DNA from 2 places in the Roseateles sp. GW821-FHT02E12 genome. Region 1 is predicted to be linked to the other one. Evidence: riboswitches for the same ligand, from Rfam matches in the RefSeq annotation. Region 1 holds a riboswitch; the other holds the start of a gene.
What was found. A riboswitch is a leader RNA that binds a small molecule or an ion and turns the genes downstream of it on or off. The one in region 1 is predicted to bind cyclic di-GMP.

Region 2: linked by a shared signal. The riboswitch ahead of AC07V5_RS09320 (S53 family peptidase) and the one ahead of AC07V5_RS02450 (hypothetical protein) in region 1 are both predicted to bind cyclic di-GMP.

Annotation. Positions count from the first base shown of each region.
Region 1 covers NZ_JBWKVK010000001.1:522,825-528,179, reverse strand. The annotation lists gene AC07V5_RS02465 (M48 family metallopeptidase) at 1-421, opposite strand, end outside; gene AC07V5_RS02460 (flavin reductase family protein) at 560-1,036, shown strand; gene AC07V5_RS02455 (SRPBCC family protein) at 1,132-1,581, shown strand; gene AC07V5_RS02450 (hypothetical protein) at 1,588-2,424, opposite strand; cyclic di-GMP riboswitch class I at 2,519-2,608, opposite strand; gene AC07V5_RS02445 (hypothetical protein) at 2,731-4,188, opposite strand; gene AC07V5_RS02440 (ABC transporter ATP-binding protein) at 4,191-5,072, opposite strand; gene AC07V5_RS02435 (GntR family transcriptional regulator) at 5,072-5,355, opposite strand, start outside.
Region 2 covers NZ_JBWKVK010000001.1:1,959,020-1,964,374, forward strand. The annotation lists gene AC07V5_RS09320 (S53 family peptidase) at 1-1,671, opposite strand, end outside; cyclic di-GMP riboswitch class I at 1,730-1,825, opposite strand; gene AC07V5_RS09325 (molybdopterin-dependent oxidoreductase) at 1,988-4,192, opposite strand; gene AC07V5_RS09330 (hypothetical protein) at 4,268-5,089, opposite strand; gene AC07V5_RS09335 (cupin-like domain-containing protein) at 5,139-5,355, opposite strand, start outside.

The DNA of each region.
Region 1 (5,355 bases):
AGAAGGCGATCTTGCCGCCGGGGATGCAGAAGGCGTTCAGCTGCGGGCTGCCCAGCAGGTTGACCTCCCACTTCCACTGCCGCGCGCGGTCGTTCCATTCGTAGCTGAAGGGAATGATGCGCTGGGCGATGTAGCGCAGCCTCTGCAACTGCGGGTGTTCCATGGGGGCCAGGCCGCGCTGCTGGCTGGCCTCGCGCATCATCTGCGTGTACTGCTGGCCGCCGGCGTTCTCCAGCTGCTCGGCCGACACGAAGCCGGTGAACTTGCTCTTGGGGCCGACGTCTACGCCCTCGCGCGCCCAGGCCGGCGTGAAGGCGGGCGACAGCGCCGCAGCGCCGAGCAGGCCGGTGAACAGGCGCCTGCCGCGCTGGGCGGGCGGCGCGCAGCGGCCGGCGGCGCAATCCGCACAGGCGCCGAACATCCGGGCCGGCGGGTTCGTGAATTGAAGGTCGTCGTTAACGATGAAGTCGGCGGCATCCATGCCGGCATTGTGCGATGACGATCGCGGCCGTTTCGTAGGACGAGGACGAGCCCTCGTGCCGTAGCGACAATCACCCTCATGGACAGCCAGCAATTCCGCGCCGCCCTCGGCATGTTCGCCACCGGCGTGACCATCGTCACCGTGCGCTCGGCGGACGGCGGCCTCGTGGGCCTCACCGCCAACTCCTTCAATTCCGTCTCGCTGGACCCGCCGCTGGTGCTGTGGAGCCTTGCGCGGCGTGCGGGTTCGCTGCCGGTGTTCTCGCGCGGCACGCACTACGCGATCAACATCCTCGCGGCTGACCAGATGCAGCTCGCCCAGCGCTTCGCCATGCGCGACATCGACCGCTTCGCCGGCGTGCCCTGGCGCGAGGGTGCGGGCGGCGCGCCGGTGCTGGACGGCGCCGTGGCCACCTTCGAGTGCGCCAACCGCAGCCAGTACGAGGAGGGCGACCACGTCATCTTCGTCGGCGAGGTGGAGCGCTGCACGGCGCGGGCCGGCGCCCAGCCGCTGATCTTTCACGGCGGGCGGTACTTCACCGAGTTGCCGCTGTGACAGCGGGTAAGTCCTGGGTTTGCGTTGTCGATCCGGGCAGGCTCTGATCGTCGTCATGGCAGAGGATCGTCCTCTGACCCTTCAGGAAACGCACCATGAGCACCACCAACACCATCACGCTGCACCGCGTGCTGCGCTGCCCGCCCGAGCGAATCTGGCGCGCCTTCACGACGCCCGAGGCCTTTGCCAAATGGCTGCCGCCGCACGGCTTCTTCGCCACCGTGCATGCGATGAACCCGGTGGTGGGCGGCGAGTGGCGCATGTCCTTCACCAACCTCACCACCGGCAACGGCCACAGCTTCGGCGGCCGCTATCTGGAGCTGGAGCCGGGCCGCAAGCTGCGCTACACGGCCACCTTCGACGACCCCAACCTGCCTGGCGAGATGACGACGACGGTCTGGCTGGAGCCGGTGTTCTGCGGCACCGAGATGCGCGTCGAGCAGAGCGGCATCCCGGCCCTGATCCCGGTACAGGCCTGCTACATGGGCTGGCAGGAGTCGTTGACGCTGCTGGCCCAGCTGGCCGAGCCGGAAATCCAGCAGTAGGGCGACTTACTTGACGCCTGGCGTCGGCACGACGGCTGCCATCGCGGCCTTGAAGGCGGGGTCGGCCAGCAGCGCGTTCCACGCCGCCATCAGCGAGCCGTACTCGCCCGACGCGATCTTCTTGGCGTTGATGGCGGCCGTGAGGGTGGCGTTCAGGCGCACCAGCGCGTCGTACTTGGCGTAGCCCTTGCCCTTGAGCTGGGTCACCGCGTAGTTGCTGTAGCCCCAGGCGTTGTTCAGGTTGTTCCAGTCACCGGAGCCGGGCTGGATGTAGACGACGGGTGCCGGCGTTGGCGCCGGAGCAGGCGCAGGCGCCGAGGCCACGGGCGCCGGGGCCGGCGCGGCGACGGGCTTGCCGCAGGTGCCCGTCACGTTGATGCGCACCCAGCCCGTGCTCGGCACACCGTCGACGTTGACGACGACCTTCACGTTGTTGGCGCCGGCGAAGAGATAGGGCTGCGTCCAGATCGTCTTGACGACCTTGGGCACCAGCGCGATCTGCGTGTTCTGCGCGATCAGTGTGTCATTGCTGTAGATGCGGTTGGCGCTGGTGGCGACGGCCGTGTTGCTGACCTCGTCGTACTTGAAGTTGAAGGCGCAGCGACCGAGGCTGGAGATGAAGGCGTCCTTCTCGCTGACGGTGATCTGCGGCATCGCGCCCGAGGCGGTGCCGTTGGCGGCGACGAGCATCGGTGCGGCCTGGGCGATGACGGTCTGGCCGTCGCTCTTGACGATGCGCACGAGGCCGGTGAGCTGGGCCGTCGGGTCAGCGGCGAAGCTGGCCTGGGCGAACAGAGCGAGGGCAGCAGAAATTGCGCTGAGGGCAGTGGCTTGGAACTTCATGGCGTGGTCTTTCGGGTTGATGCAAAGGGTGGGGCTACGAGGCAGTAGCCGGCACCTCCCCGTGTGCCACGCTGCGGACATGTCCTTGTCCGCCTAGGGCGGCCCCGCTATCTGTTGCCCTGGAAAGGCACGAAGACCGGAGGCTTTGCGTCCCCGTCTTTCAACGGGTTTGCCGACTGCATGGACGTCAGTGTGCGGATGTAAGCCGTGTTTTGTCCGTGCGCCAGTTCACGAACAAACACCCCCGCCCGGCGAGCGGTGCGAGGCTCGCGACGAGCGGTTTTTTGAAGCTTGCGGCCGGCTTGCTCAGGCCGCGCGACCGGCCGGCAGGGCCGATGGTGCTTGGCTGAGCGCCCGCCAGCGCCAGGCCAGCAGCGCGGCACTCAGCACCAGGCTGATGCCGGCCAGCAGCCAGACCAGTCCGTCCAGCCAAACGCACAAGCCCCACAGCACCGCGTTCAGCAGGAAGAAGCCAAGCACCGGCTTCGAGGTTGTCCAGGGCGTGGGCGCGCGCATGGTGGCGGGTGCGCGTGTCAGGTTCAGGATGCCCATCGGCAGGGCCGCTACGGACAGGCTCAGCAACGCTGGACTGCCGGTCAGCAGCAGCAGGCCGCCCAGCAGCAGCGTCGTCACGCCCCAGGCGAGCAGGAAGTGGCGCAGCTGGATGAATGCCACCGCGCGGTTCAGCTGGCGGCCCTGAGGCATGCCGGGCAGCAGCACCAGCAGCGCTTGTTCGCGCCGGGTATGCCAGAGCATGTTGCGCAGCCCGAAGCCGGGAGTGAAGCCGGTGAGGGCCAGCACAAAGCCGATGGCGCCCGTCGCGTTGCCGAAGATGGCGTTCGGCCCAACGTTCAGCAGCGCGAAGAACAGTGCGAAGCCCAAGCCTATGCATGGCAGCGACAGGGCCGCACCCACCCCTTGGCGCAGCCAGTGCTGGAGGCCGTGCAGCGCAAGTTCGGCGCGCGCCATCACGCTGGCCTGTCGCGGCTGCGCCCGGGCCAGCAGCCGCGAGAGCCACTTGGCCGCGAGCGTGTCGACCGGCCGGGCGAACCATTCGCCGGCGCGTCCGGGCGTGCTGACGCTGCCGCGGTTGCCGGCCATGCCGCTGCGTGCCAGCTTGAGCGCGCTCTGCCGCCGCGCGTAGGTGTTACGGTGGTCGACGTCCCCGGTGCCGTAGATCCGCGCCAGCAACGCACCCAGCACGACCAGGCTCAGCGCCAGCCAGACCCAGGGCTGGATCTGCCAGAAGTCGACCAGCGCATGCCACTGCGGTGCCAGGCGCTCGTGCAGACGCAGCGGCGCGATGAAGGACGGGGTCACGTACAGCACGATCGCCCAAAGCCAGTGGCGCTGGCCCCAGGCGGCGACGACCCCGATCACGGCGGCCGCCAGCAGCAGGGGTGGCAGCGGCACGTTGCCCGCGAGCGCTAGCCACGCCAGCACACCCTGCACGCCACTGATCAAGAGCCAGACGATCAGCGTGGCCTGGCGCAGCCGCCGCAGGTGCCCGGGCACGAGGCGGGTGGTGGTGGGGTGGTTCTGCTCCAGCAGGTTCACGAGCAGCATCACCCACAGCCCGAACGACGCGAGGACGAGCACCGTGCCGGCGATGGCGATGCGCAACTGCATGACCGGCATGAACCACAGCGCGACGCACAGGCCGGCCAGCACCACGCCGTAGAACAGGGGGCGGAACCAGCGGCTGCTGTCCATGTTCGACTGGCGCCAGAACGCCAGCAGGATCTGGTTGAAGCTTGCGGTCATGGTCAGGTCAGTTCGGCGAACAAGTCGTCCAGGTTCACGCGGTCGGCGGCCACGTCGGCCGGCAGCGCGGCATTGGCCGGCAGCCGCGCCAGCACGCGCTCGCGGCCGGCCTCCAGCGGCGTGCGCTTGAGGGGCTGTGCGCCCAGGCGGCCCATCAGGCCGGCCATCTCGGACACGCTGCCGGTGAAGGCGCGCACCTGGTCCAGCAGCTCGTCCAGCGGGGCCTGCAGCGCGATGCGGCCCTGGCTCATGAAGGCGAGATTGAAGGCCACGCGTTCCAGGTCCGACAGGATGTGGGTGGAGAACACGACGGTGGTACCGCGGTCCAGCACCTGGTCCACCAGCTCGCGCAGGAAGTCGCGCCGGCCCACCGGGTCCAGGCTGGCGACGGGCTCGTCCAGCACCAGCAGGTCGGGCTCGTGGGCCAGAGCCCGGATGATGGACAGGCGCTGCTGCTGGCCGCCCGAGAGCTTGCGGATAGGCCGGTCGCGCGGGATCTCCCAGCGCGACAGCAGGCCCTCCACGCGCGACTCGTTCCAGCGCGGGTAGAAGCTCCTGAAGTAGGCCAGCAGCTGCGTCGCCGTGAAGCCTTCGAACAAGTCGTTCTGCTGCGGCACATAGCCGATGCGCGCGCGCGCCGTGTCGTCCAGCCGTGCAGCATCCTGGTCGAAGACCTTCACGTTGCCGGCCTGCGGCTCACGCAGGCCCAGCAGCGTTTCCAGCAGCGTCGTCTTGCCGGCGCCGTTGCGACCCAGCAGGCCCACGACCTGGCCGGGCAGCAGCTGCCAGTCCAGGTTGCGCAGCACGCTGCTGCCTTCGGCGTAGGACAGGCTCACGCCGCTCAGTTGGGCGCTAGGGGATTCGGTATGCGGAAAGTGAGTCATCAGGCTTGCTCGTCGAGGATGGTCTTGAACAACTGCAGGGTCTGCGCCTTCGTTAGCTCCAGCTGGTGCGCTTCGGCAGCGGCTTTTTCCAGCGTCGGGCGCAGCAACTCGACGCGGTCGGCGGTGGGCTGGGCCTTCTGGTGCTGGGCCGCCACCACCATGGACAGGCCACGCCGGCGCTCCAGCACGCCCTCCATCTCCAGCATCGAATAGGCCTTGGAGATGGTCATGGGGTGCACGGCCAGTGCCTGGGCCAGCTCGCGCACGGAGGGGATCTCGTCGC
Region 2 (5,355 bases), 1.4 Mb from region 1:
CGAGAAGCTCATGCCGCTGGGTGCGCCGCTGATGGAGATGGACAGCGAGGTTGCGCCCGGTGCGCTGTAGCCGATGGTGCCGGTGAAGGCCTTGCCGGCGGTGCCGGCGAGGCTGGCGGTGGTCAGCGTCGGGGCGGTGCTGGTGGTTGTTGTCGTCGTGCTGCTGCTGCTGCTGGTGACGCTGGCACCGCTCAGGCTGGTCAGTAGCGCACTGGCGTTAGGCGTGCCCCAGCCGGTGGGTGTGTCGTAGCCGGTCTTGGCTGCACAAGTTGTGCACGTGCCGTTGCTGCCGCTGGCCACATCCTTGAAGGCGACGGCGTATTGGGTCGGCACGGCGCCGATCTGCTGATACAGGGCTGCATGCGGCTGGCCGAGCACGGTCTTGGCCGAGGCCACGCGCATCGCGTTGGCCACGGCGAGCAGGCCGGCCCACTGCGGTGTGGCCAGGCTCGTGCCGCCGGCGCTGACCCAGCGCGTCGTCGTCGTGCCCGGGCTGATCAGGGCCACGTATTGGCCGGAGTTGGGGTCGGCATTGAAGGCCACGTCGGCGACGGCGCGCTTGGCATAGCCGCCGATGGTGCCGCTCTGGTAGCTGGGCAGGGCCACATAGGCGCTGGTGCCGCCGCCGGTGCCGGTCCAGGTCGTCTCGCTGCGGGCGCCGCTGCCGGTGTAGGTCAGCGTCGTGCCGCCGACGGCCACGACACGCGTGGACACCGAGGGCCAGGACACGGCCGCGCCGTCGTCGCCGGTGGCGGCGAGGTAGCTCATGCCGGTGGCGGAGAAGGCGCTGTCGTAGCTCGTCGTCCAGCTGCCCTCGGCCGCGCCAAAGCTCATGGACACGACGCCGGCACCCATCTTGTTGGCCAGCGCGACGGCCTTGGACAGGCTGCCCACGCCGGCATCCGGCGCCTCGATGAGGACGAGTCGGGCCAGCGGCGCGGTGGCATGGGCCCACTGCACGTCCAACGCGATCTCGGTGGCCCAGCCGCTGTCGTAGGCGGGCGCGGTAGCGGTCAATGCACCGGCGGTGGTGCTGTAGGCGACGACCAGTTCGCAGGCGGTCTTGGACGCCGTGGCCAGCGGCAGGCTGGCGTTGGCGGCCAGCGTGCGCGAGGTGCAGGTAGGCAGGCCGAACTTGGCGTTGAAGGCGGCCAGCTCGGCGGCGATGTTGGGGTCGTGCTTGGCGTTGACGATGTAGATGGTCTGGCCGGCGCCGAGCTGGGCGGCCTGGGCGGCGGTGAGGCCCGCGGTGCTGGCAGGCAGGGCCGGCAGGCCGTAGGCGGCGCGGATCTGGGCCGGCGTGTAGACCGTGACGGCGGTGGACGTGGCCATGGGGGCGGCTTCACCGGCGCCCGAGGCGAGGGCATGGGGGCGCTGGGCGTCGTCCAGGCGCTCGCGCGTCAGGCCCTTGGTGGCGACGCCCGAGAGGGCCATCGCGCGGTGCGGCGCCGCGCCGTTGTCGGGCTCGTCCAGGTCGACGGCGGCGGTGTGGAAGCTGGGCTGGGCAACGGAGGCCGCTGCGGCGCCATCCTCCAGATCGACGTTCAGTGAGATGGCCGAGGGTGCCGCGCTGGCCTGGACGGTCGGGCTGTCGCTGCCGCCCCCACAGGCGGTCAGGGCCGCGGCGGTGAGGAGGCTGAGGGTCCAGGAGAGGTGGCGGGTACTGCGCATGGCCGGTTCTCGTGCAGAAGAAGAGAAACAGAGGGCCACGCCGATCAAGACCTTGGGTCTTGGCGGCCCCGCTGCCATGGCGCTTGCGTGCTGCAAGCGCGGTAGGCCGGTGGCTTTGCGTCCCCGCCTTTCGACGGGTTTGCCCTCAGGGTTGGTAAAACAGGTTCAGTCTAGGCGCCGAGGTGTTGGCGTGCACGGGTGGCCAGGGGCTGCCCGTGAACTCTGCCTCGGTGCGCGGCGTGAGCTTTCGATGCCGCGAGTCTGGGTTTCGTGCGTATCTGCCGTGTCGTTGCTTTGTGTCACGCAAGACACAAGTTCAAGCCGGCGCGATCTCCACCGCCACTCCGCTCAGCACGGCGTTGCCGCTCAGCGGGTCGCGCGCCGCGTCGTCCAGCAGCGCGTTCATGTTGACGCCCGGCCGTTCGCGCGCCACGGCGAGTTGCACGCCGTCCAGGTCGTGCCCCCAGCCATGCGGCAGGCTGACGACGCCGGGGCTCATGTCGGCGCTGCGTTCGACGCGGGCGATCAGTTCGCCGACGGCGCTCTTGACCTTGGCGAATTCGGCCAGGCCCAGCCGATCTGCATCGCTCGGGTTGACCAGCAGCGTGCAGCGCTCCGGCCCTTTGGCGAGCACGGGCAGGTTGTGCATCCAGCTGTTGCCCGAGCGCGTGTCGCGGCGGCCGATGAGGCTGAACTCGGGTGCGGGCTCGGCCTTCACCAGGGCCAGGTCGGCCAGCACCGAAGGCGGCGCGAGCTCGATCTTGCCGCTGGGCGTGCGCAGCACCTCGGGGATGCGCGGCGTGAGCGCGCCGAGGTCGATGCCGCCACCTTCAACGGTGCTTGCGGCCCTGACCTTGGCCAGGTTGATGCCATCGGGCTTGCGGCCGAACTGGTCGCCATAGGGGCCGACGCGCAGTTGCAGATCGATGAGGCGTTCGGGGCCGCGCCAGGGTTGCAGCGCGGCCAGCACGGCGGGTGTCTGGTCGCCGGCAAAGCGTTTCACGTCGGCCTCTATGGCCTCGTCGTCGAGCTGCGCCACGTCCACATTCAGGCCACGGCCTTCCAGCAGGGCGCACAGGCGCAGGATGGTCTGCCACTCCTGCGGCGTGCCGGCTGGAGCGTCGAACACCGGGCCCGAGAAGCGCGCGTGGTTGCGGTGGCTCAACTGCGGGAAGGCGACGTCGAAGTGCAGGTCTTCCAGCGGCGACAGGCCCGGCAGGATGACGTCGGCGTGGCGGCTGGTCTCGTTGACGTAGATGTCCAGGCTCAGCATGAAGTCCAGGCCTTCCAACGCCTGGGCGATGCGCGGGCCGCCGGGGGCCGACAGCACCGGGTTGCTGGCGATGCTGATGAGGGCCTTGATCTGGCCCTCGCCCGCGGTTTCCATTTCCTCGGCCATGACCGTGATTGGCAGCTCGCCGAAGACCTCCGGCGCACCGGACACGCGGCTCTTGCGCCGGCCGGTGGTGATGCCCTTGCCACTGCCCGGCTTGCCTTGCGTGTTGGGCGCGAAGGCGGCGGCCTTGGCGAACATCGCGCCACCTTCGCGGTCGAGGTTGCCGGTCAGCACGTTGATGAGGTCGACCAGCCAGGAGTTGACCGTGCCGAAGCGCGTCGTGCAGGTACCGATGCGGCCGTAGACGGCGGCACGCGGCGCGCTGGCGATCTCGCGGGCGATGCGGCGTTGCGTGTCGGCCGGGATGCCGCAGCCGGCGGCCGTCACCTCGGGCGCGAAGGGCTGCACGGCGGCACGGGCTTCGGCCAGGCCGTTGATGTGTTGTTCCAGCCGGCCCAGCTTGACCAGGCCTTCGTCGAACAACGTGTGCGCAATGCCGGCCAGCAGCAGCGCATCGCCACCCGGGCGGATGGCCAGGTGTTCGTCGGCCGCCGCTGCCGTCTCGCTGCGGCGCGGGTCCACCACGACGATGCGCCCGCCGCGCGCCCGCATGGCCTTGGCCTTGCCGCGGTAGTCGGGCACCGTCCACAGGCTGCCGTTGCTGATCATCGGGTTGCCGCCCAGGATGAGCAGGTAGTCGCAGCGCTCGATGTCGGGCAGGGGGATGCTCAGCCAGTGGCCAAACATCAAGCCGGCGCTGAGCTGCTTGGGCATCTGGTCCAGCGTCGACGCACTGAAGGCATTGCGTGTGCCGAGCGCCCGCACCAGGCGCGGCGTGTAGGCCAAAAGGCTCACCTTGTGCGCGGCTGGGTTGCCGATGGTCAACGCCACCGAGTCCGGCCCCTTGTCGCGCCAGATCGGCAGCAGGCGTTTCTCGATCTCGGCAAAGGCCTCATCCCAGCTCGCCTCGACGAACTTGCCGTCGCGCTTGATCAGCGGCGTGCGCAAGCGGTCGGGGTCTTCGTGCAGGCCCTTCAGGCTGACGCCCTTGGGGCAGAGGTAGCCGTGGCTGAAGACGTCGTTGTCCGCGCCGCGGATGCTGATGACCTTGGCGCCTTCGGTCTTCACTTCCAGCCCGCAGCAGGCCTCACACAGCGGGCAGATGCGGTAGTGGCTATCGGGCATGGCTTGTCTCCGTGGTTTGCGGCCGATTGTGGGACGACCGGCAGGCGCTGCGCGGCGCCTGGGTGACAGCGGGACTCAGGATTCCCGGCAGGGCTGGGTCTCGCGCTGCTCGGCGCGCCCGAGGCGGCACAGCTCCAGCCAGTAGCCGCGCATGAAGTCGGGATAGCGGGCTGCAAAGGCTTTGCTGGCGGGCGAGTGGTACCAGGAGGTCAGCACCGGCGGCGTCAGGCGGCGCAGCTTCTGCGTCAGTTGGGGCGGCTGGGCCGCGATGGCCGGGTCGGGCAGGATGGCCGCCAGGTGCCGGCCCGACAGCAACTTGGCCAAGGCGCTGGGCGTGTCCACCGCGCGGTCTACCGTCCAGCCCTTGTCATGGCTCAGGTCGGCCAGCGCTTGGATTGGCGCGATGCCGACGCTGAACTCGCCTGGCCCGCTCAGGCGGTTGCCGTCCCAGCTGACGCGTGACTCGCCAGACAGCACATAGAGCGAATAGGTGGAGCGGTAGAAGCCCAGCTGCGGGTCGGGTGCGCCGCGCACCACCGGCAGCGTCGACAGCTCGACCAACTGCGAATCGGGCAGCGAGACGGCCCAGATGTCGATGCTGCCGCGCTCCAGTTCGACCCGGCCGCGCCGTATCGGCATGCGCTCGAAGCTGAGCATGGGTGAGCAGCCGCCGCGCGTGGCGGCAGAGCGCACCCAGTCGATCAGCAGGCCTTGGGGCGCGGCGCTGCGCTCAATGGCCATCAGCAGCGGACGCAGCTCGTAGTCGATGACGCCCACGCGCAACTGGGCCGGGCAGGTGTCGGCAGAAGCCGGTGGCGCAGCCAGCGCGAGCAGCAGCCCGCAGGTCGTCAGTCCCGTGGCGATGCTGGCCGCGTTCGTCGAGGTGGTTGTCTGCATCTGCCGGCAAGCGTAGCGCGTCTGCCACGCGGCAGGCGGCATCCCGGCGCTACCAGTTGCCGATGCTGGGGTTCACATAGCTGAACTCGTTGGGTACGCCCGCGTCGAAGTTGGTGTACGAGAACGACATGCTCATCTCCAGCGATGACACCTGGTGCCACCAGCCCAGCGGCAGGAAGAGGGTGTCGCCGGGCTCCAGCACCGTTTCCAGCACGACGGCCTCGCGCAGCCGCGGGTAGCGGGCGTAGTCGGGGGCGTCCAGGTCG